Regions from separate parts of the Streptomyces sp. NPDC001513 genome, predicted to be linked through region 1. Evidence: riboswitches for the same ligand, from Rfam matches in the RefSeq annotation. Region 1 holds a riboswitch; each other region holds the start of a gene.
The links. A riboswitch is a leader RNA that binds a small molecule or an ion and turns the genes downstream of it on or off. The one in region 1 is predicted to bind cobalamin.
Positions count from the first base shown of each region.

Region 2: linked by a shared signal. The riboswitch ahead of metE (5-methyltetrahydropteroyltriglutamate--homocysteine S-methyltransferase) and the one ahead of ACFYZ4_RS20945 (ribonucleoside-diphosphate reductase subunit alpha) in region 1 are both predicted to bind cobalamin.
Region 3: linked by a shared signal. The riboswitch ahead of ACFYZ4_RS28480 (prenyltransferase/squalene oxidase repeat-containing protein) and the one ahead of ACFYZ4_RS20945 (ribonucleoside-diphosphate reductase subunit alpha) in region 1 are both predicted to bind cobalamin.

Region 1 is NZ_JBIAVU010000009.1:61,260-70,916, reverse strand. It holds gene ACFYZ4_RS20955 (hypothetical protein) at 1-139, shown strand, start outside; gene ACFYZ4_RS20950 (ribonucleotide-diphosphate reductase subunit beta) at 277-1,290, opposite strand; gene ACFYZ4_RS20945 (ribonucleoside-diphosphate reductase subunit alpha) at 1,290-3,683, opposite strand; cobalamin riboswitch at 3,828-3,960, opposite strand; gene ACFYZ4_RS20940 (GNAT family N-acetyltransferase) at 4,002-4,499, opposite strand; gene ACFYZ4_RS20935 (YbdD/YjiX family protein) at 4,566-4,763, opposite strand; gene ACFYZ4_RS20930 (carbon starvation CstA family protein) at 4,760-6,979, opposite strand; gene ACFYZ4_RS20925 (GntR family transcriptional regulator) at 7,144-7,908, opposite strand; gene ACFYZ4_RS20920 (extracellular solute-binding protein) at 8,198-9,481, shown strand; gene ACFYZ4_RS20915 (sugar ABC transporter permease) at 9,607-9,657, shown strand, end outside.
Region 2 is NZ_JBIAVU010000016.1:109,727-119,383, reverse strand. It holds gene ACFYZ4_RS31800 (hypothetical protein) at 1-656, opposite strand, end outside; gene folP (dihydropteroate synthase) at 653-1,504, opposite strand; gene metE (5-methyltetrahydropteroyltriglutamate--homocysteine S-methyltransferase) at 1,669-3,993, opposite strand; cobalamin riboswitch at 4,163-4,386, opposite strand; gene ACFYZ4_RS31785 (short-chain fatty acyl-CoA regulator family protein) at 4,444-5,874, opposite strand; gene ACFYZ4_RS31780 (MmgE/PrpD family protein) at 6,090-7,610, shown strand; gene prpB (methylisocitrate lyase) at 7,610-8,515, shown strand; gene ACFYZ4_RS31770 (bifunctional 2-methylcitrate synthase/citrate synthase) at 8,533-9,657, shown strand, end outside.
Region 3 is NZ_JBIAVU010000013.1:266,646-276,302, reverse strand. It holds gene ACFYZ4_RS28505 (TetR family transcriptional regulator) at 1-550, shown strand, start outside; gene ACFYZ4_RS28500 (VOC family protein) at 618-992, shown strand; gene ACFYZ4_RS28495 (ferredoxin) at 1,450-1,683, opposite strand; gene ACFYZ4_RS28490 (aldehyde dehydrogenase) at 1,683-3,146, opposite strand; gene ACFYZ4_RS28485 (MBL fold metallo-hydrolase) at 3,327-4,376, shown strand; cobalamin riboswitch at 4,443-4,574, shown strand; gene ACFYZ4_RS28480 (prenyltransferase/squalene oxidase repeat-containing protein) at 4,687-5,943, shown strand; gene ACFYZ4_RS28475 (SCO2322 family protein) at 5,943-6,614, shown strand; gene ACFYZ4_RS28470 (energy-coupling factor transporter transmembrane component T) at 6,611-7,831, shown strand; gene ACFYZ4_RS28465 (ABC transporter ATP-binding protein) at 7,828-9,657, shown strand, end outside.

The DNA of each region.
Region 1 (9,657 bases):
CCGGATCGACCGGCAGCTGCGAGCCGTCGAGACCCGGCTCGTGTGGCTGCCGCGCCAGAAGGCGGGCGGCATGCCCCCCACCGTCCGCGGGTACCGCGCCCGGCACACCCGGATGCACTGGGGCCCCGTCGCCCACTGAGCCGGGGCGACCGTGCACACGGGAAGCCGGACGATCGGGCGCCGGAAACGCGAGAAGCCGGGACGCGGTGGTGAACCGCATCCCGGCTTCGCGGCGTTCACCGCGTCCCGACGGGGGACCCTGGAGGACCGGGGACCCTAGAAGTCCTCGTCCAGGTCGACCGTGCCCTCGACCGCGACCTGGTAGGCCGACGGACGGCGCTCGAAGAAGTTCGTCAGCTCCTGGACACCCTGCAGCTCCATGAAGGAGAACGGGTTCTGCGAGCCGTACACCGGCGCGAAGCCGAGGCGGACCAGACGCTGGTCCGCGACGCACTCCAGGTACTCGCGCATCGACTCGGTGTTCATGCCCGGCAGGCCGTCGCCGCACAGGTCGCGGCCGAACTGCAGCTCCGCCTCCACGGCCTCCTTCAGCATGTCGGTGACCTCCTGCTGGAGGGCGTCGTCGAAGAGCTCCGGCTCCTCCTTGCGGACCGTGTCCACGACCTCGAACGCGAAGTTCATGTGCATGGTCTCGTCACGGAACACCCAGTTGGTGCCGGTGGCCAGGCCGTGCAGCAGGCCGCGCGAGCGGAACCAGTACACGTACGCGAAGGCGCCGTAGAAGAACAGGCCCTCGATGCACGCGGCGAAGCAGATCAGGTTCAGCAGGAAGCGGCGGCGGTCGGCCTGCGTCTCCAGCCGGTCCAGCTTCTCGACCTCGTTGATCCACTTGAAGCAGAACTGCGCCTTCTCGCGGATGGAGGGGATCTCCTCGACCGCGTCGAACGCGGCCGCCCGGTCGTCCGGGTCGGGCAGGTAGGTGTCGAGCAGCGTCAGGTAGAACTGGACGTGCACGGCCTCCTCGAACAGCTGGCGCGACAGGTACAGGCGCGCCTCCGGGGAGTTGATGTGCTTGTAGAGCGTCAGCACCAGGTTGTTCGAGACGATCGAGTCGCCCGTCGCGAAGAACGCGACCAGACGGCCGATCATGTGCTGCTCGGCCGGCGTCAGCTTCGCGAGGTCCGCGACGTCCGAGTGGAGGTCGACCTCCTCGACGGTCCAGGTGTTCTTGATCGCGTCCCGGTAGCGCTCGTAGAAGTCCGGGTAGCGCATCGGGCGGAGCGTGAGCTCGAAGCCCGGGTCCAGGAGGTTCTTGTTGTTGGAGCTCATTACTGGCAGGCCTCGCAGGACTCGGGGTTCTCAAGGGAGCAGGCCAGGGCGTCGGCGTCGACGGCCTGCGGGAGCGGAGTGGCGGCCGCCGGGACGGCGGACGCGGACGCGGCGCGGGCGATCTTCGTGGCCGGGCGCGAGCGCAGGTAGTAGGTGGTCTTCAGGCCCTGCTTCCAGGCGTACGCGTACATCGAGCTGAGCTTGCCGATGGTGGGCGTCTCCAGGAACAGGTTCAGCGACTGCGACTGGTCCAGGAACGGCGTACGGGCCGCCGCCATGTCGATCAGACCGCGCTGCGGGATCTCCCACGCCGTGCGGTACAGCTCGCGGACCTCCGCCGGGATCCAGCCGAAGCCCTGCACCGAGCCGGAGGCCTCGCGCAGCGCCTCGCGGGACTGGGCGTCCCACACGCCGAGCGCCTTCAGCTCCTCCACCAGGTAGCCGTTCACCTGGAGGAACTCACCACTGAGCGTCTCGCGCTTGAAGAGGTTGGAGACCTGCGGCTCGATGCACTCGTACACGCCCGCGATCGAGGCGATCGTGGCCGTCGGGGCGATGGCGAGGAGCAGCGAGTTGCGCATGCCGGACGTCGCGACGCGGGCGCGCAGCGCCTCCCAGCGCTCCGGCCAGTTCAGCTCGGTCTCGTAGTGGTCCGGGTGCAGGACGCCGCGCGCGGTGCGGGTCTGCTCCCAGGCCGGCAGCGGGCCGCTGCGCTCGGCCAGGTCGCACGAGGCCTCGTACGCCGCGAGCATGATGCGCTCGGAGAGCCTGGTGGAGAGGGCCTTCGCCTCGGGGGAGTCGAAGGGCAGCTTCAGCTTGAAGAAGACGTCCTGGAGGCCCATCGCGCCCAGGCCCACCGGGCGCCAGCGGGCGTTGGAACGGCCGGCCTGCTCGGTCGGGTAGAAGTTGATGTCCACCACGCGGTCGAGGAAGGTCACGGCGGTGCGGACGGTCTCGTCCAGCCGCTCCCAGTCGATCTCGCCCGTCTCCGTCAGCACGAACGCGCCGAGGTTGACCGAGCCGAGGTTGCAGACGGCCGTCTCGCCGTCGTTGGTGACCTCGATGATCTCGGTGCAGAGGTTCGAGGAGTGGACGACCGTGCCCGGCTCGGCGGTCTGGTTCGCCGTGCGGTTGGAGGCGTCCTTGAAGGTCATCCAGCCCTGGCCGGTCTGCGCGAGGGTGCGCATCATCCGGCCGTACAGGTCGCGGGCGGGCATGGTCTTGCGGGCCAGGCCCTCCGCCTCGGCCTTGCGGTAGGCGGCGTCGAAGTCGTCGCCCCACAGGTCGACCAGCTCGGGCACGTCGGCCGGGGAGAACAGCGACCACTGGGCGTCCGCGTTCACGCGGCGCATGAACTCGTCCGGGACCCAGTGGGCGAGGTTCAGGTTGTGCGTACGGCGCTGGTCCTCACCGGTGTTGTCGCGGAGCTCCAGGAACTCCTCGATGTCCGCGTGCCAGGTCTCCAGGTAGACGGCGGCGGCGCCCTTGCGGCGGCCGCCCTGGTTCACCGCGGCGACGGAGGCGTCGAGGGTCTTCAGGAACGGCACGATGCCGTTGGAGTGGCCGTTGGTGCCGCGGATCAGGGAACCGCGGGCGCGGATGCGGGAGTACGACAGGCCGATGCCGCCCGCGTGCTTCGACAGGCGCGCCACCTGGTGGTAGCGGTCGTAGATCGAGTCGAGCTCGTCCAGCGGGGAGTCCAGCAGGTAGCAGGAGGACATCTGCGGGTGCCGGGTGCCGGAGTTGAAGAGGGTGGGGGAGGAGGGCAGGTAGTCGAGGCGGCTCATCAGCCGGTACAGCGAGGCCACTTCCTCGAGGGCCTGGACGCTCTCGTCCGCGGCGAGGCCACAGGCCACGCGCAGCATGAAGTGCTGCGGGGTCTCGATGACCTGACGGGTGATCGGGTGGCGCAGCAGGTAGCGGCTGTGCAGGGTGCGCAGGCCGAAGAAACCGAAGCGGTCGTCGGCGCCCTCGGCGAGGGTGTGCTCGACCAGCGCGTCCAGGCGGTTCGCGTGGGTCCGCACGAACTCGGCCGTGCGGTCGGCGATGAGGCCCTCGCGGTGGCCGACCTCGACCGAGGCCGAGAAGGAGGTGGAGCCCTGGCTCGCGGCCTCGTCGCGCACGGCCAGCGTCAGCAGCCGGGCCGCGAGCTTCGAGTACGCGGGGTCCTCGGAGATCAGACCGGCGGCGGCCTCGGTGGCGAGCCCCCGCAGTTCGGCCTCGTCGGCGGCGGAGCTGCGGCCGCGGAGCGCGGCGGCGGCGACGCGGCCGGGGTCGGTGTCGGGGAGGTCCGCCGTAAGTTCGGTGAGGGTACGCAGCAGCGTGGCCCCCGGGCCCTCGGTGTTGTCGCCAGAAATGGACTCGGCGCGCGGTGCGGAAGGCGCGATGGTCACGGCGGGAGCTCTCCCTCGCTCGGCCCGGTCATCGGCGGAGCGGGGCGCGAGCGGGCGCATGCGGGCGTGGCAGGAACGCGTTCACACCGCATGGCGTCCACCGGCCCAACCGCGAGGCCCGGACGTGTCGGCACCCGGTTCGGTCGAGCCGGGCGCGCTGCCGGCAGGTCATCGGACTTGGTGTCCGGTAGCCGGACACTTCATACCGTTGCGGGACAGTTCCGGATTCACACCGGATTCCCCTGCGGCGACAGCAGCCTTGAGCATACATGTGGGGGCGCCCCTATGAGGCAACCCCCACATGTAGTGTCGGCGTGGCTACAGCTTGAGCCGATACGCCAGAAGTGTCAGGCCCGGGATGGGCGCCCAGTCCCGCTCCGGGACGCGTACGAAGCCCAGGCGCGCGTAGATCCGGTGGGCGCCGGCCATGCTGCGCTGGGTGGAGAGCACCACGGCCGACACGCCCTCGATCGCCCGCGCCCGCTCGACGCACGCCCGCACCAGAGCCTCGCCGGCGCCCTGGCCGCGCCCCTCGTGGGCCACGGCGAGCATCCGGAACTCGGCCTCGTCCGGGCCGGCGATGTCGGCGAGCGGACTCCCGGGTGCGGCGAAGGTCACCCCGCCCAGGATCCGCCCGTCGCGCTCGGCGACGAGCACCTCGGCCAGGGCCGCCCGGCCGGCCACGTCGCGCAGCACGTTCAGGTAGGCGTCGTCCTCGTTGAAGTCCAGATGCCCGTCGGCGAGGTAGGCCTGCGCCGTGATCCCGCCCAGCTCCGCGTACTCGGCGGGCCGTACCGGTCTGATCGTGATGTCCATGCGTTCGAGTGTGCCGGAGGCGCGCGAAGGGCCCCGCCGGATTTCGGCGGGGCCCTCCGGTGTGACTCAGCAGCAGCCGAAGCCCTTGCGGGGGTCGGCCTCGCGGGCGTCCGTGCGGGCGCGTTCGAAGGCGCGGCGGGTGAGGACCTCCGCGTCCGGGTCGTGGGAGCGGGCGTGGGCGACGTACCGGTCGTACGCCGCCTCCCCCGAGAACTCCCGTACGTAGAACCGGGCCCGGGCCAGCACGCTCCGTACGGTGCTCACGCCACCGGCTCCTTGACGTGTCCGCCGCCCGAGTCGAGGCCCGCCGCGGCGAGCTCCGCCCGCTCCTCGGGCGTCGGGATCAGCCCGGCCGGGGCGACGATCTTCGACTCGGTCCACGGGACCTCGGTGAGGGTCACCGACTCCGGCTTGCGGACGGCCTTCAGGCAGGTCCGGGCCGCGTCCAGGAGCACGATGACGATCAGCGCCGCGAAGAGGGCCGACAGCACGCCGTCCACCGTGGCATTGGTGACCACGGTGTGCATCTCGTCCATGTTCTTCGCGGGCTTGAGCACCTTCCCGGCGTCGATGCCCTCCTGGTAGGTGCTGCGCTGCGCGAAGAAGCCGATCTTCGGGTTGTCGGAGAAGATCTTCTGGTAGCTGGCGGTGAGCGTCACGGCCACGTCCCAGACCAGCGGGACGGCCGTCACCCAGGCCCACTTGAGGCGACCGGACTTGACCAGCAGGGTGGTGCAGACGGCCAGGGCGACCGCGGCGAGCAGCTGGTTCGCGATGCCGAACAGCGGGAACAGCTGGTTGATGCCGCCCAGCGGGTCCTTGATGCCCACCCACAGGAAGTAGCCCCAGGCCCCGACGACGATGGCGCTCGCCAGCCAGACTCCGGGCTTCCAGCTGACGTCCTTGAACGGCTTGTGCAGGTTGCCGAGGGTGTCCTGGAGCATGAACCGGCCGACGCGGGTGCCCGCGTCGAGGGTGGTGAGGATGAACAGTGCCTCGAACATGATGGCGAAGTGGTACCAGAAGGCCTTCATGCCGGCCCCGCCGATCACCGACGAGAAGATCTCCGACATTCCGAGTGCGAAGGTCGGTGCGCCGCCCGTACGGGACAGCAGGCTGGCCTCCTCCACGTCCTTCGCTGCCTGGGTCAGCGCCTCGGGGGAGATGGCGAAGCCGAGGTTGGTGACCGCCTGCGAGGCGGACTCGACGGTGGTGCCGATGACCCCGCCGGGGGAGTTGACCGCGAAGAACAGGCCGGGCTCGATGATGCAGGCCGCGATGATCGCCATGACGGCGACGAAGGACTCGGTCAGCATCGCGCCGTAGCCGATGACCCGGACCTGGGTCTCCTTCTGGATCATCTTCGGGGTGGTGCCCGAGGCGACCAGCGAGTGGAAGCCGGACAGGGCGCCGCAGGCGATGGTGATGAAGACGAAGGGGAACATCGAGCCGGCGAAGACCGGGCCGTCGCCGCGCGCGGCGAAGTCCGTGACCGAGGGCATCTTCAGCATCGGCATCGCGATGACCACGCCCAGCGCGAGCAGCGCGATCGTGCCGATCTTCATGAAGGTGGAGAGGTAGTCGCGGGGCGCGAGCAGCATCCACACCGGCAGCACCGACGCGATGAAGCCGTACGCGACCATCCAGATGACCAGCGTCTCCTTCTCCAGCGTGAAGGTGCCCGCGAAGGAGGACTCGGCGACCCAGCCGCCCGCGATGATGGCGACCAGGAGCAGGGCGACACCGATGGTGGAGACCTCGGTGACCCGGCCCGGCCGCAGCACGCGCAGGTAGAAGCCCATGAAGAGGGCGATCGGGATGGTCATGCCGATGGAGAACACGCCCCAGGGGGAGTGCGCCAGGGCGTTGACGATGACCAGCGCGAGCACGGCCAGCAGGATGATCATGATGGCGAACACGGCGACCAGGGCGGCGGCTCCGCCGACGGGGCCGATCTCGTCCCGGGCCATCTGGCCGAGCGAGCGGCCGTCGCGCCGGGTGGAGAAGAACAGCGTGATCATGTCCTGCACGGCGCCGGCGAAGATGACGCCCGCGACGATCCAGATGGTCCCGGGCAGGTAGCCCATCTGCGCGGCGAGCACCGGTCCGACGAGCGGGCCGGCGCCGGCGACGGCGGCGAAGTGGTGGCCGAAGAGCACCCGGCGGTCGGTGGGATGGAAGTCGACACCGTTGTCGAGGCGTTCGGCGGGGGTGGCCCGCGTCTTGTCCACCTTGAGCACGCGGTCCGAGATGAAGCGCGCGTAGAAGCGGTAGCCGATGGCGTACGAGCCCAGCGCGGCGGCGAGCAGCCACGCGGCCGAGATCTCCTCACCGCGCGAGAGCGCCAGCACGCCCCAGCCGAGGGCGCCGACGAGTCCGACGAGCACCCACACGGCGATGGACTTCGGAGAGGGCGAGCCCGGTGTGGTGTCCGGGCCCGCCGTGTCCCGTTCTGTCCCTGTTGCTTCCGGTTCAGGCATGACCTCGTCCCCTCGTCGATCATCTGCGTAAGGGCAGGGAATCTACGGGGGATTGCCCGGTGAGCGTAAGGGTCCGTCCGCATTCCGGTATGTGAAGGAATTCGGTAGGCCGGGGTCCGGCGGGCGGGGCCGGACGGTCTCGGACGGAGGCCGAACGTACGAGGTCAGACGGCGGGGCGCTTGAGGCGGGCGACGAACTTGTACCGGTCCCCGCGGTACACCGAGCGCACCCACTCCACCGGTTCCCCGTCGGCGTCCAGCGAGTGCCGCGACAGCATCAGCATCGGCAGGCCGACGTCGGTGCCGAGCAGGCCGGCCTCGCGCGGCGTGGCCAGCGAGGTCTCGATCGTCTCCTCGGCCTCGGCCAGGTGGACGTCGTACACCTCGGCGAGGGCGGTGTAGAGGGAGGTGTACTTGGCGAGCGAGCGGCGCAGCGCGGGGAAGCGCTTCGCCGACAGGTGCGTGGTCTCGATGGCCATCGGCTCGCCGCTGGCCAGGCGCAGCCGCTCGATGCGCAGCACCCGTCCGCCGGTGGTGATCTTGAGCAGTCCGGCGAGGGTGTCGTCGGCCGTCACGTAGCCGATGTCGAGGAGCTGGGAGGTCGGTTCGAGACCCTGGGCCCGCATGTCCTCGGTGTACGAGGTCAGTTGCAGTGCCTGGGAGACCTTGGGCTTGGCGACGAAGGTGCCTTTGCCCTGGATCCGCTCCAGTCGTCCCTCTACGACCAGTTCCTGGAGGGCCTGCCGGACGGTGGTCCGCGAGGTGTCGAATTCGGCCGCGAGCGTGCGCTCCGGCGGGACCGGGGTGCCGGGCGGCAGTGTCTCGGTCATGTCGAGCAAGTGCCGCTTGAGTCGGTAGTACTTGGGAACGCGTGCCGTGCGGGTTGCTGCCCCGCCGTCCGGCTCCGTGGTCGCCCCTTCGGTGGCCATCGCCGCCCGCCTTCCCGACTCCAGTTTCGCTGCCGTCACCGGCTCCTCCGATATGTGCGGTCACATGGTGACACGTAAGGGGGGACAGGCCTTCTCTCTCCCCAGGTGTCGGTCCGATAACGGACCGGGCACCCGCTCATTAGACCCTTGACACCCCTAAAGGTCTAGGCCAAGCTCCAGCTACTGGTCTAAACCAATATGGATCAGATCCCGGCCCCACGGCAGTACTTCGCGTATGTCACCGCGGCGGGCGAGGGAAGTGCAGGCAGGCATCCCTGAGGAGGGTGGCGTGAAGCGCAAGCTCATCGCGGCGGTCAGTGTCGCGGGCATGATGGTCGGAGTCGCGGCGTGCGGCGACGGCGGCGACGACAAGGCCAAGACCGACGCGGGTGGCGCCAAGGAGATCACCGTCTGGGTGATGGACGGCTCCGCTCCCAAGGCCTGGATCGACGAGGTCAACAAGGAGTTCTCGGCCAAGCACCCCGGTGTCACGGTCAAGGTCGAAGAGCAGAAGTGGACCGGCATCCAGGAGAAGGTCACCACGGCCCTCTCCGAGAACAACCCGCCGGACGTCCTGGAGCTCGGCAACACCCAGACCGCTGGCTACGCGGTCACCGGCGGCCTCGCCGACCTGACGAAGGACAAGGCCAAGCTCGGCGCCGACGCCTGGCAGAAGAGCATGCTCGCCTCGGCCGAGATCGACGGCAAGCTCTACTCCGCCCCCTGGTACGCCGCCAACCGCGTCGTCATCTACGACAAGAAGGCCTACGAGAAGGCCGGCGTCACCCCGCCGAAGACCCGCGACGAGTGGATCGCCGGTCTGGAGAAGCTGAAGGCGGCCGACCCGGCCTCGCAGCCGATCTACCTGCCCGGCCAGAGCTGGTACGTCCTCGCGGGCTTCGTCTGGGACGAGGGCGGCGACCTCGCCGTCAAGGACGGCGCCAAGTGGAAGGGCGGACTCGGCACCCCGCAGGCCGCTTCCGCCGTGGAGTTCTACAAGAAGCTCCAGTCCTTCTCCACCGCCCCCAAGGACAAGGACGAGGCCAACCCGCAGCAGTCCACCGACATCGTTCCCAAGGGTGGCGTCGCCTCCTGGATCGGTCTCGGCTGGGAGGCCGGCGGTGCCGAGAAGGCCCTGAAGGACGCGGGCAAGGAAGCCGACTTCGGCTACTTCCCGATCCCGGGCAAGACCGCGGACAAGACCAGCACCGTCTTCCTCGGCGGCTCGAACCTCGCGATCGCCGAGCGCTCCAAGAACAAGGAGCTCGCCAAGGAGTGGCTGGCCCTCGCCGCAGGCAAGGACCAGATGACCAAGTACGCCGCCGAGACCAAGGGCGCGCTGCTGCCGAACCAGGCCGGTGCGAACTTCACCCCGGCCGCCGGCTCCTTCGCCGAGGCCATGGGCAAGGCCGGCGTCAACGGCAAGATCACTCCGGTCACCGCGGGCTGGGCGAACGTCGAGACCGAGCCGAACCCCATCAAGGAGTTCATGACCAAGGTCCTGAACGGTGAGGACGCCGCCAAGGCGGGCGCGGACGCGGACAAGGAAATCGCGAACCGCATCAACAAGTAGTCCCACCCCGCAGTTCCCGCACCACCCAGCAGTGTGAGCGCACTGGGGGCACGGCAGGCGCCAGGCCGCCGCCGTGCCCCCCGTCGCGCATTTGACTCCACAGTCAACCGCGAGGAAGCCACGCCATGACCGTGCACTCCCAGGGAGCGATGACCGCCGCTCCACAGGACGCACCA
Region 2 (9,657 bases), on a different contig from region 1:
TCCTCTCGGGCCTCGATGGCCCGGACGATGCGTTGGTCGGGCCGAGAGGTGACGACGAAGCGCAGGGGCACCCCGTCCACCGCGTCCAGGACGAGCTCGGCGATGGTCCGGTGCGTCCGGTAGGTGAGCGCCTCGTCGAGGGCGTCGATCACCACGAGGGGCCAGGGGTCCGGCGCGAGCCGTTCGAGGGGCCTGCGGACCAGCCTGTCGAACGCCTCGTCGGCGGAGACGCTGGAGATCGTGACCTTGACGCCGATGACGGTTCCCCCGGGGAACACCGTCTCGGCCGACGCGGACCCTTCGATGCGCACCTCGCCCTGGCGTCCCGACAGTTCGGTGCTGACCCGCATGAGCGCGTCGGCGAACCCGGGTAAGGACGCACTGAACTGCTCGGCGAGCGACTCGGCGAACCGCACCGGGTCGCAGGTCCGCCGGTCGTTGGCGCGGCACCGGTGCACCGCGGCGCAGCCGCCGCTGTTGCCCCACAAGTGGTCGACGGCAGCGGACTTGCCGGTTCCCGGCCCTCCGGTGAGGAGCAAGTGCCGCGCTCCTGAGGCCGTCCACTCCCCGACCGCGTCCACGAGCCAGGCGCGTCCGATGTAGGCGTTCGCGCCGGAAGCCGATCCGGCGTCGCTCTCTCGGCCTTCGCTTGTCACAACCCAAGCATAGAACCCGCATGAACGCCGGTCTCCTTGTTGGGACTTGTCCGCGTCGACGGGGTGACGGCGCGCGCGACCCTGACCGCGTCCGCCGTCGCCCGTACGTCGTGGACGCGTACGGCCCAGGCGCCCTGGTGTGCGGCGATGGCCGACAGCGCGGCCGTCGCCGCGTCCCGGTGGTGGGCCGGGGGCGGCGTCCCGTGCGCGTCCGCCAGGACGTGTCCGAGGAACCGCTTGCGGGAACCGGCGACCAGGACCGGTCGCCCCAGGGCCCGCAGGTCCGCCATCCCGGCCACCAGGGCGAGGTCGTGCCGTGCCTCCTTGGCGAAGCCGAGTCCCGGGTCGACCACGAGCCGCTCCGGGGCGATGCCCGCGGCGACCGCGGCGTCGATGCGGTCGCGGAGTTCCGTGACGACCTCGGCCACCACATCCCCGTAGACGGCACGGCTGTTCATGTCGTGGCTGAATCCGCGCCAGTGCATGAGGACGAAGGGGACGCCGCAGGCCGCCACGGCCGGAATCATGGCGGGGTCGGCCAGGCCCCCGCTGACGTCGTTGACGAGGACCGCGCCCGCCTCGACCGCCCGCCGGGCGACGGCGGCGCGCATGGTGTCGACGGACACCAGGACACCCTCCGCGACCAGCCCCCGCACGACGGGAACGACCCGGCGCACCTCCTCGCACTCGTCGACGCGGGCGGCGCCGGGACGGGTCGATTCGCCGCCGATGTCGACCAGGTCGGCGCCGTCGGCCACCAGACTCAGGCCGCGCTTGACGGCGGCGGCCGTGTCGAACCACCGGCCCCCGTCCGAGAAGGAGTCCGGGGTCACGTTGACGACACCCATGACCGCGCAGCGGTCCCAGTCGGGCAGACCGTCGACGGCGCTCACGACGGCTGCCGCGGCTGCGGGCTTCGCAGTCACCGCACTCTCCTTTGTGACATGTGTGGGGGAACGTCCCCGCGTTCGGGTCGGAACATCGGTCGGGGATGTTCCGACCCGAACGCGGATCAGACGGTCGTGGTGCCGGTCTCCGCGCGGACCTCGCGAGCCGCTGCGACGAGGTTCTCCAGAGAGGCGCGGGTCTCGGTCCAACCGCGGGTCTTCAGACCGCAGTCGGGGTTGACCCAGAGCCGCTCCGCCGGGATGGCCTCCAGCCCCTTGCGCAGGAGGGCCGCCGCCTCGGCGGCCGAGGGGATGCGCGGGGAGTGGATGTCCCAGACGCCGGGGCCGGCCTCGCGGGGGTAGCCGTGCTCGGCGAGCTCGGTCGCGACCTGCATGTGGGAGCGGGCGGCCTCCAGACTGATGACGTCGGCGTCGAGGTCGTCGATGGCCTGGACGATGTCGCCGAACTCCGCGTAGCACATGTGGGTGTGGATCTGGGTCTCCGGCCGCACGCCCGAGGTCGTCAGCCGGAAGGACTCCGTGGCCCACGCCAGGTAGTCGGCGTGGCCGTCGGCGCGCAGCGGAAGCGTCTCGCGCAGGGCGGGCTCGTCGACCTGGATCACCGAGGTTCCGGCCGCTTCGAGGTCGTTCACCTCGTCGCGCAGGGCCAGTCCGACCTGGCGGGCGGTCTCGCCGAGCGGCTGGTCGTCGCGTACGAAGGACCAGGCGAGCATGGTGACCGGGCCGGTCAGCATGCCCTTGACCGGCTTGCCCGTCTGCGACTGGGCGTACGTCGTCCAGCGCACGGTCATCGGCTCCGGACGGGAGATGTCCCCGGCGAGGACCGGCGGGCGCACGTACCGGGTGCCGTAGGACTGGACCCAGCCGTGCTGGGTCGCCAGGTATCCCGTCAGCTGCTCGGCGAAGTACTGGACCATGTCGTTGCGCTCGGGCTCACCGTGCACGAGCACGTCGATGCCCGTCTTCTCCTGGAACGCGAGCACCTCCCGGATCTCGTCCTTGATCCGCTCCTCGTAGCCGGCGGTGTCGATGCGCCCGGCCCGCAGGTCGGCGCGGGCTACGCGCAGCTCGTCGGTCTGCGGGAACGAGCCGATCGTGGTGGTGGGCAGCAGCGGCAGCCCCAGGTGGGCGCGCTGGGCGACCGCGCGGTCGGCGTACGGCTGGGGGCGCCGCCCGTCCGCGTCGGTGATCGCCGCGGTGCGGGCCCGTACCGCGGGGTCGTGGGTGATCGGAGAGGTGGCGCGGGAGGCCAGGTCGGCGCGGTTCGCGGCGAGTTCCGCGGTGATCGCGTCGGTGCCCTGGGCGAGGCCGCGGGCGAGCGTGGTGATCTCGGTCGTCTTCTGGCGGGCGAAGGCGAGCCAGCGCCGCACCTGCGGGTCGATGTCGCGCTCGGCGCCGGCGTCCAGCGGCACGTGCAGGAGGGAGCAGGAGGCGGAGACGTCGACCCGGTCGGCGAGCCCGAGGAGGGTCCCGAGCGTGGTCAGCGACTTCTGGTAGTCGTTGATCCAGATGTTGCGGCCGTTGACCACGCCCGCGACGAGGCGCTTGCCCGGGAGCCCGCCGACCGCCGCGAGGTCGGCGAGGTTGGCGGCCGCGGCATCGGTGAAGTCGAGGGCGAGGCCCTCCACCGGGGCCTTCGCCAGCACCGGGAGCGCTTCACCCAGCCGGTCGAAGTACGAGGCGACGAGCAGCTTCGGGCGTTCCGTGAGGGCGCCGAGTTCCCGGTAGGTGCGGGCCGCGGCGTTCAGCTCGGCCGGAGTGCGGTCCTGCACCAGGGCGGGCTCGTCCAGCTGGACCCACTCGGCACCGGCCGCGCGGAGCTCGGCCAGCACCTGGGCGTAGACGGGCAGCAGCCGGTCCAGCAGGGTGATCGGCTCGAAGTCGGCAGCCACGCCCGGGGCGGGCTTGGCCAGGAGCAGGTAGGTGACCGGGCCGACCAGCACGGGCCGGGCTGCGTGCCCCGCGGAGAGGGCCTCGGTGAGTTCGGCGACCTGCTTGGTGGAGTCGGCGGTGAAGACGGTGTCGGGGCCGAGCTCGGGGACCAGGTAGTGGTAGTTCGTGTCGAACCACTTGGTCATCTCCAGCGGGGCCACGTCCTGGGTGCCGCGCGCCATCGCGAAGTAGCCGTCCAGGGCGTCGGCTTCGACGGCGGCCCGGTGTCGGGTGGGGATCGCGCCGACCATGACCGTGGTGTCCAGGACGTGGTCGTAGTACGAGAAGTCCCCGGTCGGAACCTCGGTGATGCCGGCTTCGGCCAGCTGGGCCCGGTTGGCCCGGCGCAGCTCGTGGGCGGTCTCCCGGAGGGTGTCCGCGGTGACGCGGCCCTTCCAGTAGCCCTCGATCGCCTTCTTCAGTTCGCGGTTCTGACCCTGGCGGGGGTAGCCGTGGACGGTGGCCTGTACTGCCGCGGCTGCGGACTCGGTGGTCACGGAACTCTCCTTCGCGAGCGTGTCTCCATGGACCCGGTGGGGGCCGAAGGCGCGAAGGGTGCCGGAACGGGCGGACCGCCGGTCACGTACGTACGGGTACGCGACGGGGAGGATCCGCCTGAAAGCACGCCGACCCGCCCACGAGGTCACCGGGAAACCGGGCGCGATCGTTCGCGCTCGGGCAACGGGCAGGTCTTCGGACTCATGGGCACGCCGGCCACTCGGGCAGACACCTACTGGCCGTCGCTTCCCAGGACCGGTTCCGGTCCCAGTGCTTATGACGGCGGTCGTTCCCACTTACCGCTGCGGGGCAGTCCCGGATTCCCACCGGGTTCCCTCTTACGACGCCTCCCGCCTGGCGGACGGGGGCGAACCAGCTGCGAGGTCCACACTAGGCGGCCGGACTAAAGAATGGGCAGAGCGTTCCAGATATCGGACGGCGATTCGAGATCATCCGCCCGTGAACACCGGATAGGGGACGTACGTCTGACGGTCGGGGTCCACCGCGAGCCGGCCGCCGGCCGGCGGCCTGGCCCGCTGGGCGCAGTCGCGGCGTTCGCAGATCCGGCAGCCGAGGCCGATCGGGGTCGCGGCCGACGGATCCGCCACCGCGAGGCCCTCGGCGTAGACGAGCCGGGACGCGTGGCGGAGCTCGCAGCCCAGCGCGACGGCGAACTCGGCCCGTCGTGCGCGATGGCCGTGGGCGCCGCGGGTCACGGTCCGCGCGATCCAGAAGTACCTCTTTCCGTCGGGCATTTCGGCCACCTGGGTGAGGATCCGGCCGGGGGCGGAGAACGCCTCGTAGACGGTCCACAGCGGGCAGGTGCCGCCGAGCCGGGAGAAGTGGAAGTCGGTCGCGGACTGCCGCTTGGAGATGTTCCCGGCCCGGTCGGCCCGCAGGAACGAGAACGGCACCCCGCGCTGCCCGGTGCGCTGGAGGGTGCTCAGCCGGTGGCAGACCGTCTCGAAACCGACCCCGAAGCGGGCCTGGAGCAGCTCGATGTCGTAGCGCAGTTCCTCGGCCGCCGCCCGGAAGGGCCCGTAGGGCATCAGGAGGGCGCCCGCGAAGTAGTTCGCCAGCCCGACCCTGGCCAGCCCCGAGGATGCCTCGGAGTCGAAGTCGGTGTCGTCCACCAGGGAGTCGAGCAGCGGGCCGTGGGCCAGCAGCGCCAGCTGGGTGGCGAGTTGGAAGGCCCGCTGCGCGTCGGTCAGCCAGGGCGACAGGAACAGGAGGCCCCGGTCGCGGTCGAACCGGCGGGCGTCCGAGGAGCGGTCGGGGGCGCCGTCGAGGAGGGTCACTCCGTGCCGGGTGGCGAGGACTTCCGCGAGACGGTCCGCGGTACGGGACACGGAGCCGCCGCGCAGGTTCGCCGCGACGGCTTCCGCCTCGGTGTCGAGCTCGTCGAAGTGGTTGTGGTGGGCGTAGAAGAAGTCCCTTACCTCGTCGTGCGGTTCGGCGCGCACCGCGGCGGTCGAGTCTCCCGGCGGAGCCAGGGCGGCCGCCTGCTCGGCCGCGTCGCGGTAGCGGTGGTGGAGCGCCACGAGCGCCTTCGCGATGTCCGGGTGGTCCCGGGCCATGTCCGCGATCTCCTGGGAGGCCACCGAGACCCCGCCGGCCTCGTCCGCGAGGGCGGCCCGCAGATCGGTGGTGAGGCGTTCCTCATGGGCTTCGGAGAAGAACTCGGGGTCGACCCCGAACACCTCCGCGATCTTCAGCAGGACGGGTGCGGTGAGCGGCCGCTGACTGTGCTCGATCTGGTTGAGGTAGCTGGTGGACAGGTCGAGCGCGCGGGCCAGCTCCACCTGGTTCATGCCCCGCTCGCGCCGCAGTCTGCGCAGTTTCGCGTGGGCGTAGATCTTGCGTCCGACCGTACGTCCCATGGGCGACAGCGTCCCTTTCCACCTGGTCCTCTCTTGCGAAGGTAGCACTCGCCTCTTTCGCAAGATTCGCAGATTCGCAGGATTCCCCGGGAGTGATTCCGCAGGTTGGAGCGGTCGACCCGGCTCCGAAAGCGGGAAAGGGTGAGACATCGAAGCGCCCGATTTCCGCACCCGACGATTTCCGCACCCGACGATTTCCGCACCCGAGGAGTTCCGTGATCGAGCACGAGGTACGCGTCCATCCCAGCGCCGACCGTCTCCCGCGCGAGGAACAGCTCGCCTGGAAGCTGGCCGAGACGGCCACCGGCACCGAGCGGCCCCCCGCCCTCGACCGCCGGGCCGCCGACATGGCGGTGAACCGGATCGTGGACAACGCCTCCGTGGCCGTGGCCTCCCTGCTGCGCCGCCCCGTCGCGGTGGCCCGGGCCCAGGCCGCACCCCACCGGGCGACGCCCGGAGGCTCCGTGTTCGGCCTGCCGCCGGAAGTGCGGGTCTCCCCCGAGTGGGCGGCCTGGGCCAACGGCACGGCCGTGCGCGAGCTGGACTTCCACGACACCTTCCTGGCCGCCGACTACTCCCACCCGGGCGACAACATCCCGCCGCTGCTGGCCGTCGCCCAGCACGCCGGCCGCTCGGGCGCCGACCTGCTGCGCGGGATCGTCGCCGCCTACGAGGTGCACGTCGCCCTGGTCCGGGGCATCTGCCTGCACGAGCACCGCATCGACCACGTGGCCCACCTCGGCGCCGCCACCGCCTGCGGGCTAGGCGCCCTGCTGGACCTCGACACCGCGACCGTCCACCAGGCGGTCCAGCAGGCCGTGCACACCACGACCGCGACGCGGCAGTCCCGCAAGGGGGAGATCTCCAGCTGGAAGGCGTACGCCCCGGCCTTCGCCGGCAAAGCCGCGATCGAGGCCGTCGACCGGGCGATGCGCGGGGAGGGCTCCCCCTCCCCCGTCTACGAGGGCGAGGACGGTTTCCTCGCCTGGATGCTGAACGGCCCGCAGGCCTCCTACCGCGTCTCGCTGCCCGCCCCAGGGGAGCCCCGGCGGGCGATCCTCGACACCTACACGAAGGAGTACTCCGCCGAGTACCAGGCCCAGGCGATCATCGACCTGGCCCGCCGGATGCGGGAGAAGACCGTCCCGGCCTCCGGGATCCGCGAGGCCGTCCTCCACACCAGCCACCACACCCACCAGGTGATCGGCTCGGGCTCGGGCGACCCGCAGAAGTACGACCCCACCGCGAGCCGCGAGACCCTGGACCACTCCGTCCCGTACATCCTGGCCGTCGCGCTGGAGGACGGCACCTGGCACCACGAGCGCTCCTACTCCCCCGAGCGCGCGCGGCGTCCGGAGACCGTCGCCCTCTGGCGGAAGATCTCCACCGTCGAGGACCCCGAGTGGACACGCCGCTACCACCACCCCGATCCCGAGCGCCGGGCCTTCGGCGGCCGCCTGGTGATCACCCTCGACGACGGCAGCGTCATCGAGGACGAGCTCGGCGTCGCGGACGCCCACCCCGCCGGCGCCCGGCCCTTCGACCGGGCCGCCTACACGGGCAAGTTCCGCAGCCTGACCGAGGGCATCGTCACGGCCGACGCCCAGGACCGTTTCCTCGACGCGGCCGGCCGACTCGCGGAACTGGACACCGCCGGGCTCGCCGCCCTGTTCCCCGCGGTCGACACGGGCCGTACGGCCGCGTACGACAGGACGCTCCCGAAGGGACTGTTCTGATGCTGCACACCCACACCACCGCGGCCTCCAGGCGCCGGGGTTTCCGGGAACAGCTCGCCTCCGGCCGGCTGTTGCGCATGCCCGGCGCGGTGAATCCGTACTCGGCACGCCTGATCCAGGAGGCCGGCTTCGACGGGGTGTACCTCTCCGGGGCGGTGCTCGCCGCGGACCTGGGGCTGCCGGACATCGGCCTGACGACCTCGACCGAGGTCGCGGCCCGCGCCCAGCAGATCACCCGGACCACCGACCTGCCCGCCCTCGTCGACGCCGACACCGGCTTCGGGGAGCCGCTGAACGCCGCCCGGACCGTCCAGCTCATGGAGGACGCGGGTCTCGCCGGCCTCCACCTGGAGGACCAGGTCAACCCCAAGCGCTGCGGCCATCTCGACGGGAAGACCGTGGTCCCGCGGGAGACGATGGTGCGGCGGGTGCGCGCGGCGGTCGAAGCCCGCAGGGACGCGGACTTCCTGCTGATGGCCCGTACCGATGCCCGCGCGGTGGAGGGGCTGGAAGCGGCGATCGACCGCGCCAAGGCATACGTCGACGCGGGTGCGGACGCCGTCTTCCCCGAAGCCCTGGCCGACGAGGCCGAGTTCGAGGCGTTCCGCGCGGCCGTGGACGTGCCGCTGCTGGCCAACATGACCGAGCTCGGCAAGGGCCGGCTGCTGTCCGCGCGCACGCTGGAGGACCTCGGCTACAACCTCGTGATCTATCCCGTCACCCTCTTCCGCCTCGCCATGGGCGCGGTCGAGGACGGCCTGCGCACGCTCGCCGAAGAGGGAACACAGGAATCGCTCCTCCCCCGCATGCAGACCCGTTCCCGGCTCTACGAGGTCCTCGGGTACGACGCGTACTCGGCCTTCGACGGGAACGTCTTCGACTTCACCCTGCCTCCCGGCACCTGATCCCACCGGAGTGCGCCATGACCGCCACCATCCCTGAGATCCACCGCGGACTCGCCGGTGTCGTCGTCGACACCACCGCGATCTCCACCGTGATCGAGGAGACCAACTCCCTGACCTACCGCGGCTACCCGGTCCAGGACCTCGCCGCACGCTGTTCCTTCGAGGAGGTCGCCCACCTCCTCTGGTACGGCGAACTCCCCGACGCCGGACAGCTGGAGCGGTTCCGGGCCCGGGAACGCGCGCTGCGCCCGCTCGACCGCACCACCGCCGAACTCCTCGCGGGCCTGCCCCGGACCTGCCACCCGATGGACGTCCTGCGCACGGCCGTCAGCTTCCTCGGCGCGGAGGACCCCACCGAGGACGAGGAGGGCACGGCCGGACACCTCACGAAGTCGCTCGGGCTCCTGGCCAGGCTGCCGGTGGTCGTGGCGGCCGATCACCGGCGCCGCCTCGGGCAGGATCCCGTCCGACCCGATCCGGAACTCGGGTACGCGGAGAACTTCTTCCACATGTGCTTCGGGGAGGTGCCCGCCCCGGAGGTGGTCCGCTGCTTCGAGATCTCGATGATCCTCTACGCCGAACACAGCTTCAACGCCTCGACGTTCACCGCGCGGGTGGTCACCTCCACCCTCTCCGACCTCTACAGCGCGGTGACGGCGGCGATCGGCGCCCTGAAGGGTCCGCTGCACGGCGGAGCGAACGAGGCGGTCATGCACATGCTGCGGGAGATCGGCGATCCCGAACGGGCCGGGGAGTGGCTCGACCGGGCCCTGGCCGACAAGCGCAAGATCATGGGGTTCGGGCACCGGGTCTACAAACACGGCGACTCCCGCGTCCCGATCATGCAGGAGGCCACCGACCGGCTCGTCGCCCGGGCCGGAGACCGGGAGGGACACGGGAAGGGAGACCGGACGGGAGACCGGGAGGCCGGCACCCTCGCGGCCCTGCACGCGGCCCTGCGACACGCGATGATCGACCGCAAGGGCATCCACCCGAACCTCGACTACCCGGCGGCCCTCGCCTACCACCTGATGGGCTTCGACGTCCCCATGTTCACCCCGCTGTTCGTGATGAGCCGGATCACCGGATGGACGGCCCACATCACCGAGCAGCTGGGGCACAACGCGCTGATCCGGCCGCTC
Region 3 (9,657 bases), on a different contig from region 1:
CCGGATCCTGCACGCCAGCGCGCAGCTGGCCAGCCGGGGCGGTTTCGACGCCGTCCAGATGCGGGAGGTCGCCGAGGCGGCCGGGGTGGCGCTGGGCACGCTCTACCGCTACTTCCCGTCCAAGGTGCACCTGCTGGTCGCCACCATGCAGGACCAGCTCCAGCACATGCACACCACGCTGCGCAAACGCCCGCCGGCCGGGGACGACCCGGCGGCCCGGGTCGCGGAGACCCTGATGCGGGCCTTCCGCGCCCTCCAGCGGGAACCGCAGCTGGCCGACGCGATGGTGCGGGCGCTGACCTTCGCCGACCGCAGCGTGAGCCCCGAGGTGGACACGGTGTCCCGGCTGACCACGGCGATCATCCTGGACGCGATGGGCCTGGAGGCCCCGCCGACGGCGGAACAGCTCTCTGCGGTACGGGTCATCGAGCACACCTGGCACTCGGCGCTGATCACGTGGCTTTCCGGCCGTGCGTCGATCGCCCAGGTCAAGATCGACATCGAGACGGTGTGCCGTCTGATCGACCTGACGGCCCCGGAAAAGGCCTGAAGCAGCCGCTGCGGGATCGCGGAATTCCGCTGGACAGCGGCCGCGATCATGTTCGATAGTCCGCCGCATGGCCTCTCTTGTGCGACACCTCACCTTCGACTGTTCCGACGCCTACAGCCTCGGGCAGTTCTGGGCCGCCGTCCTGGACAGCCCGCTCGCCGACGACGATTTCCCCGGAGACCCCGAGGCGCTGCTCAAGACGCCCGGCTCGACCCTGCTGTTCGTGACGGTCCCCGACACCAAGACCGTGAAGAACCGGGTCCACGTGGACCTCCAGCCGCAGGACCGCACGCGCGACGAGGAGGTCGCACGCATCGTCGCCCTGGGCGCGACCGTCGTCGGCGACCACCGGCGGCCCGACGGGGGCGGCTGGGTGACCCTCGCCGACCCCGAGGGCAACGAGTTCTGCGTCGAGCGGAGCGCCGCCGAAATGACGAAGTAAGCCTCTGGCGCACCACTGCCGGGTCTCCGCCCCACACCCCGCGCCTCAAACGCCGGCGGGGCTGAATTTGCGCGGCGGAGGCCGGAGTGGTGCAGCAGGGCTGGAATGGTGCGGCTCAAAGACCGGGGCTCCGCCCCGCACCCCGCCGGGCTCTGCCCGGACCCGCTCCTCAAACGCCGGAGGGGCTGAATTTGTGCGGCGAAGCCGAATGGTGCAGCCAGGCTGGAGTCGGTGCGGCAGGGCTGAAGGATCGGCGCAGCCGGGCCGGATGGGCCGGGGTCGGGTGTGTGTCGGGGTGATCCCCGCAGGGCGCCGAACACAACAAGCCTCCGCACTCCGACCCCCCGAAACGTTCGGCGCCCGAGGAGACACCCCGGCGCGCGCCCGGCCCCGGCACAACCGGCCCACCCCACACCCAGCCCAAGCGGCGCAGCCAACCGGCAGCCAACCGGCCCCCCTAGTCCTCCGGCGGGAAGACCGGTTCGCCCGTGGCCGCCAGCGTGATGAGGATGGCCTCCACCGGGCAGCCCTCCGCCGCCGTCAGGATCGGCTCGTTCGCGTCCGACTGCGCGGTGCGCGGATGCGACTGGCGCGCCGAGTCCAGGACGAAGCCGTCCGGGGCGTGGTTCACGCACATGCCCGAGCCGATGCAGACCCCCCGGTCCACCTCGACCTGCCAGCGGTCACCCATCAGGCACCCGCCTCATAGCCCGCCGGCAGGTGGATCATCTTGTGCTCCAGGTACTCGCTCAGCCCCTCCGGCCCGAACTCCCGTCCCACGCCGCTGTTCTTGTAGCCGCCGAACGGCCCGAGCATGTCGAGGCTGAAGGTGTTCACGTTGAAGGTGCCCGTCCGCACCTGCCGCCCGAAGTCGATGCCGTGCTCGACGTCGCCGGTCCAGACGCTGCCGCTGAGGCCGAACTCCGAGTCGTTGGCGACCCGTACGGCCTCCGCCTCGTCCCCGTACGGGATCAGGCAGACGACCGGGCCGAAGATCTCCTCGCGGGCGATCCGCATGGAGTTGTCCACGTCCCCGAAGAGGGTGGGTTCCACGTACCAGCCGCGGTCCAGGCCCACCGGGCGGCCGCCGCCCGACAGGACCTTCGCGCCCTCCTCCTGGCCGATCCGGATGTAGTCCAGCGAGCGCTGCTGCTGCCGCTGGGCCACGAGCGGGCCGAGCTGCGTCGCCGGGTCGAGCGGGTCGCCGACGACGAGCGCGCCGGCCGCCGCCGCGAGGGCCTCGGCCACCTCCTCGTACCGGCTGCGCGGCGCGAGGATCCGGGTCTGGGCCACGCAGGCCTGCCCGTTGTTCATCCAGGCCGCCGGGACGATCCCGGCGATGGTGGAGTCCAGGTCGGCATCCGGCAGGATCACCGCGGCGGACTTGCCGCCGAGTTCGAGCGTGACCCTCGTCAGGTTGCGGGCGGCGACCTCCATGACGCGCTTGCCCGCGGCGACCGAGCCGGTGAAGGCGACCTTGTCGACGCCGGGGTGGCCGACCAGGTACTCGCTGACCTCGCGGTCGGCGGGCAGGATCGACAGCACGCCCTCGGGGAGTCCGGCCTCCCGCGCGATGTCGGCGAGGATGAAGGAGTCCAGCGGCGCTTCGGGGGACGGCTTGAGGATCACCGTGGAGCCCGTCAGCAGCGCCGGCGCCAGTTTGGCCGCCGCCACGAACTGCGGGACGTTCCACGGGATGACGGCGGCGACCACGCCCACCGGCTCCCGGCGCACCAGGATCGGGCCGAGGACGCCCTGGCGGTGCTCCTCGTACGGGTAGGCGCGCGCGACCGTGATCGCGGCGTCGTAGACCATCATCGGGCCGAGCGCCTGGGCGAGGATGCTCCAGGAGTACGGGGACCCGTTCTGGGAGCTGATCGAGCGGGCGATCTCCTCGTGCCGCACCGCGATGGCGTCCTTGATCCGGGTGACGACGGCGATCCGCTCGTCCAGCGTCATCCGCGGCCAGGGCCCTTCGTCGAACGCCTTGCGCGCGGCGGCGACGGCACGGTCCACGTCCCCCTTCGAGGCGTGCGGGACGGAGCCGATGACCTGCTCGGTGTGAGGGGAGACGATCCGGATCGTGTCGGTGCCCAGCGGATCCGTCCACTCCCCGCCGATGAACAGTTGTCCGTGTTCCACGAGCTCGGTCATGGCTGAGGCCTCCTGCGGCTTGGCGTTCCAGAACTGATACCAGTTCTAGTTCGAGGAGTCCACGGCCAGGACGGAACAGCGGAGAAGATCCAACGACTAGTCAGAAGAGCGTGGAAGTGGTCGACTTGGGCTACTACTGAAACACGTTCTCGTCAGAGGGCGGCAACGGGCGGAGGGCTCATGCCGGAGGACACGTCACAGGTCACCGATCACGGCGGAGGCGTGTGGGGCATCAAGGTGCCCATCCCCGACAACCCGCTGGGACACACCCTCGTCCACGTCCTCGACACCGACCGCGGCCCGGTCCTGGTCGACACCGGCTGGGACGACCCCGAGTCCTGGGACACCCTCGTCGCCGGGCTCGCCGCGCTCGGCATCCCCGTCGCCGACGTCCACGGCGTCGTCATCACCCACCACCACCCCGACCACCACGGCCTCTCCGGCCGGGTCCGCGAGGCGTCCGGCGCCTGGATCGCCATGCACGCCGCCGACACCGAGGTCGTCGTCCGCACCCGCGCCTCCGAGCCCGGCGTCTGGTTCGACTACATGAGCGCCAAGCTCGCCGCCGCCGGAGCCCCCGAGGAGCACATCGCGCCCCTGCGCGCCGCCCGCGCGAGCGGCCGCATGCGGACCCTGCCCGGACTGCGCGCCGCCGTGCCCGACCGGGAGATCGTCCCCGCCGAACTGCTCCCCCTCGCCGGACGCCGGCTGCGCGCGATCTGGACCCCCGGCCATACCCCCGGCCACGTCTGCCTGCACCTGGAGGAGGCCCACCCGGCGAACCTGCCCGGCAACGGCCGCCTCTTTTCCGGCGACCACCTGCTGCCCGGGATCTCCCCGCACATCGGCCTGTACGAGGCCCCCGAGGACACCCGCGTCACCGACCCCCTCGGCGACTACCTCGACTCCCTCGAACGCATCGGCCGGCTGGCACCCGCCGAGGTGCTCCCGGCCCACCAGTACGCCTTCACCGACGCACCCGCCCGCGTACGGGAACTGCTGGACCACCACGAGGAGCGGCTGTCCGGGCTGTGGACCCTGCTGGCCGAACCGCTCACCCCGTGGGCGCTGGCGGAGCTCATGGAGTGGAACCGGCCCTGGGAGCAGATCCCGTACGGCTCCCGCAACATCGCCGTCTCGGAAGCGGAAGCCCACCTGCGGCGGCTGGTGAAGCAGGGCCGCGCGGAGGCCGTCCCGGGCACCGACCCGGTGACGTACCGGGCCGTGTAGGGACGGCGGCGCGGCCGGTAAGGGGCCCGGGCCCCCAGTGCCCCCGGGCCCGCAGGCTACGGGCCGGTAGAGTGAAGCCGTCGTCCACACTTCTGTACGGGGGGGAAGCCGGTGCGAATCCGGCGCTGACCCGCAACCGTGACCCACCCCGGCACCGCCCGGGCGGGGAGCCGGAATGCCCCGTACCGGAAGTGCGCGGCTCGCGCCGCCGGATCCTCCGGCGGCCGGCACCGTCGAGGTAAACGGAGCCGGAGCCCGGTGCCAGTGCGTGCCCGCCTCCGGTTCCCCAGCAGGAGAGGCACCCTCCCCCATGAACGTCCGCCGCAGCGCAGCCGCGCTCGCCGCCTCCGCCGTGCTCTGCGTGGGTGTCGCCCCCGCAGCCCTCGCCGACACCGCGCCGCCCGCCTCCCCCTCCGCACCCCCGGTCATCCCCTCCGGGCTGTACGGCAAGGACGACCCCATGTACGACGGCGTGTGGCGGCAGTCCTTCGCGCTGCTCGCCCAGGACACCGTCGGCATCAAGCCCGCCGCGCAGGCCGTGCACTGGCTGGCCGGCCAGCAGTGCGCGAACGGCTCCTTCCCCGCCTTCCGCGCGGACACCGCCAAGGACTGCGACGCGACCGCGTACATCGACTCCAACGCGACGGCCGCCGCCGTGCAGGCGCTGACCGCGCTCGGCGGCCACGGTGAGAGCGTCAAGAAGGCCGTCGGCTGGCTGAAGTCCGTACAGAACGAGGACGGCGGCTGGAGCTCCAACCCGGGCGGCGCCATGGACAGCGGCACCGACGCCAACTCGACCGCCCTCGTGATCAGCGCCCTGACCGCGGCCGGCGAGAAGCCGGCCGAGATCAAGTCGAAGGCGGGCAAGACCCCCTACGAGGCGCTGCTCTCCTTCCAGCTGGGCTGCGCCGCCGAGCCGGCCGGCGACCGGGGCGCGTTCGCGTTCCAGCCGGTCGACGGCAAGCTGCTCGCGAACGGCGACGCCTCCGCCGCGGCCGTGCTGGCCGGCCTCGGCACGGGCTCGGCCGTTGTCCCCTCCGGTACGGACACCCCCGCGGCCGCGCCGACCTGCCCGGCGGCGGGCACCGTCGACCCGGCGGCAGCGGCCCAGGGCGCGGCGGGCTACCTCGCCGAGGCCCTGAAGAAGGACGGCCACCTGACGGCCGTGACCCCGGGCGCCGACCAGCCGACCCCGGACACCGGCAACACCGTCGACGCGGTGATCGCCCTGGCCGCGGCCGGGCACAAGCAGTCGGCGGCGGGCGCCCTGGAGTGGCTGAAGGCCAACTCCGCCGAGTGGTCCACGGGCAAGCCGGCCGCCCTCGGCACCCTGATCCTCGCCGCGCACGCCACGGGCACCGACCCGAAGTCCTTCGGCGGCACCGACCTCGTCGCGGCGCTGAACGCGACCGGCCCGGCCCCGCAGGGCGCGGACACGGACGCCACCCCCGTGAAGGAGGAGTCGTCCGACAACCAGAACCTCTGGTGGATCATCGGCGCGGGCGGCGCGGCCGGCGTGGGCATCGGCATCCTGCTGAGCGGCCGCCGGAAGAAGAACCAGCTCTGATGCGCCGCCGCCGGCCCGCCGTGGCCCTCGCTCTGGCGCTGGCCCTCGGGAGCGTCCTGGCCGTGCTGGCCGCCGCTCCGGCGCTGGCGGCCGGCTACCGCTACTGGTCGTTCTGGGACGGCTCGGGCGGCGGCCGCTGGTCGTACGCCACGCAGGGCCCCTCGATGGCCCGCCCGAAGGACGGCTCCGTGCAGGGGTTCCGCTTCTCGGTGAGCAAGGACGCGGCGGACCAGGCGGCGCAGCCGCGCGCCGCGGCCGACTTCGAGGCCGTCTGCGGCTCCACCCCTCCGGCGCAGGGCCGCAAGCGGGTCGCGCTCGTCGTCGACTTCGGCGTGCCCGCGGACGCCCCGGCGGGCGAGGCCCCGCCGCAGGACGCCCCGCGCACCGCGTGCGCGCAGGTGGCCGCGGAGGCCACGGCGGCCGAGGCGCTGGCATCGGTCGCGAAGCCGCTGCGCTACAACAGCGCGGCCCTGCTGTGCGCGATCTCGGGCTACCCGAGGCAGGGCTGCGGCGAACCGATGGCGGACGCCCCGGCGCCGAGCGCGTCGGCGGCGCCCGCCGCCGCGGCCCCGGACGACGGCGGCCCGTCGGCGGGCCTGCTGGCGGGCATCGCAGCCGTGGCCGCCCTGGCCGCGGCCGCCCTCTGGCAATCCCGCCGCCGCACCCGATGACGGGCGAGCGTGCGGAGGGGCTGAAAGACAGGCGCGGCGCCGCACGCGACGACGTGACCCCGGCCCGCCGGAGCCTGCCCGCGGCGCAGGATCCCCCGCGCTGGTCGACGTACAAGAGAAAATGGCAGGCCCCGCTCGCCGGCCGGGCCACCGCCCTGCACGCCGGGGCCTGGTGGCTCTGGGCCCTCGGGCTCGCCACCGCCGCCTCCCGCACCACCAACCCCCTGCTTCTCGGGCTGATCGTCGGCGTCGCCGGGTACGTGGTGGCGGCCCGCCGCACGGACGCGCCCTGGGCGCGTTCCTACGGGGCGTTCCTCAAGCTCGGCCTCGTCGTCATCGGCCTGCGCCTGCTGTTCTCCATGCTGCTCGGCTCGCCCGTCCCCGGCGCGCACACCCTGTTCACGCTCCCGGAGATCCCGCTGCCCGCCTGGGCGCAGGGCATCCGGTTCGGCGGGAAGGTCACCGCCGAGCAGCTGGTCTTCGCGTTCTACGACGGCCTGAAGCTGGCCGCCCTCCTCGTCTGCGTGGGCGCCGCGAACGCCCTCGCGAACCCGGCGCGGCTGCTGAAGTCCCTGCCCGCCGCCCTGTACGAGGCGGGGGTCGCAGTGGTCGTCGCCATGACCTTCGCGCCGAACATGGTCGCCGACGTGGTCCGGCTGCGGACGGCCCGCCGGCTGCGCGGCCGCCCCACCGGCGGGGTGAAGGCGATCCTCCAGATCGGCCTGCCGGTCCTGGAGGGCGCCCTGGAGCGTTCCGTCGCCATCGCCGCGTCGATGGACGCGCGCGGCTACGGCCGCACGGCGAAGGTCCCGCCGGCCGTCCGGCACACCACCAACGTCCTCACCCTCGGCGGTCTCCTCGGCATGTGCGCGGGCACGTACGGGCTGCTGGCCGCGCAGGGCGCCGCGTACGGGCTCCCCGTGCTCGGCATCGGCGCGGTCCTGGCCCTCGCGGGCCTGCGCCTCGGCGGGCGCCGGTCGGTGCGGACCCGCTACCGGCCCGACCGCTGGGGGCCGCGCGCCTGGCTGGTGGCCGGCTCGGGCGCGGCCGTCGCCGCGCTCCTCATCCGCGCGGGCTCCGTCGACCCGGCCGCGCTGCACCCGGGGGTGGTCCCGCTGGTGGCGCCCACGCTGCCGCTGTGGCCGGCGGCGGCGATCCTGATCGGCCTGCTGCCCGCGTTCGTGGCACCCGTACCGCCCAAGGAGGCGTCGCTGTGATCCGCTTCGAGCAGGTGTCGGTCACCTACGAGGGCGCGGCCGGGCCTTCCCTCCAGGGCGTCGACCTGGTGATCCCGGAAGGCGAGCTGACCCTCCTGGTCGGCCCGTCGGGGGTCGGCAAGTCCACCCTGCTGGGGGCCGTGTCCGGGCTGGTCCCCCATTTCACGGGCGGCCGGCTCCGGGGCAGGGTCACGGTCGCGGGCCGTGACACGCGCACGCACAAGCCGCGGGAGCTCGCGGACGTGGTCGGCACGGTCGGGCAGGACCCGCTGGCCCACTTCGTGACGGACACGGTGGAGGACGAACTCGCGTACGGCATGGAGTCCCTGGGCCTGCCACCTGCGGTGATGCGCCGCCGGGTGGAGGAGACCCTGGACCTCCTCGGCCTCAACGAACTCCGTGACCGGCCCATCGCCACGCTCTCCGGCGGCCAGCAGCAGCGGGTCGCGATCGGTTCGGTCCTGACCCCGCACCCTCGGGTCCTGGTCCTGGACGAGCCCACGTCGGCGCTGGACCCGGCGGCGGCGGAGGAGGTCCTGGCGGTCCTCCAGCGCCTCGTCCACGACCTCGGCACCACCGTCCTGATGGCGGAGCACCGGCTGGAGCGGGTGGTCCAGTACGCCGACCAGGTGCTGCTCCTGCCGTCGCCGGGCGCGTCCCCCGTCCTGGGGCCCCCGGCGGAGATCATGGCCGTCTCCCCGGTCCACCCCCCGGTGGTCTCCCTGGGCCGCCTCGCAGGCTGGTCCCCCCTCCCCCTCTCCATCCGCGACGCCCGCCGCCTGGCCGCGCCGCTCCTGGCCCGCCTGTCTGACTCGGTGGCAGCCCTGCCCGGGCCCACCGTTCCCGCCGTCTCCCAGGGCTCCGCCCCGGACCCCGCGCCGCACGATTCAGCCCCTCCGGCGTTTGAGGAGCGGGGTCCGGGGCGGAGCCCCGATCTCGCAGCCTCGCCGCACATTCCAGCCTCGCCGGCGTTTGAGGCGCGGGGTCTGGGGCGGAGCCCCGGCGGCGGCGCGCCCGGACTGCTCGCGCGGCTACGGCGCCGGGGCACGCCGAGCCCGGGCCCGACCCCGAGCACCCCCGCCCCGGGAGCGGCCCCGGCCCACACCCGCGCCCTAGGCGTCCGCCGCACCCGCACGGACGTGCTCCGCGACATCAACCTCACCGTGGCCCCCGGCGAGACCATCGCCCTCATGGGCCGCAACGGCGCCGGCAAGTCCACCCTCCTCGCCACCCTCGTCGGCACGCTCGCCCCCACCACCGGCGAGGTGACCGTCGGCGGCCGCACCCCCCACCGCACGCCCCCGCCCGAGATGGTCCGCCGCGTCGGCCTCGTCCCGCAGGAGCCCCGCGACCTCCTCTACGCCGACACCGTCGCCGCCGAGTGCGCCGCCGCCGACTCCGACGCCGGCGCGGCTCCCGGCACCTGCCGCGCCCTCGTCTCCGCGCTGCTCCCGGACGTCCCCGACGACACCCACCCCCGTGATCTCTCCGAGGGCCAGCGCCTGGCCCTGGCTCTGGCGCTGGTCCTCACCGGCCGCCCGGCCCTGCTGCTCCTCGACGAGCCCACCCGCGGCCTGGACTACGCCGCCAAGGTCCGCCTGATCGGGATCCTCCGCGGCCTGGCCGCCGACGGCCACGCCATCGTCCTCGCCACCCACGACGTGGAGCTGGCCGCCGAGCTGGCCCACCGCGTGGTGATCCTGGCCGGTGGGGAGGTCGTCGCGGACGGCCCGACCGCCGAGGTCGTCGTGTCCTCGCCGGCCTTCGCTCCGCAGGTGGCGAAGATCCTGGCCCCGGGCCACTGGCTCACGGTGAGCCAGGTGGCC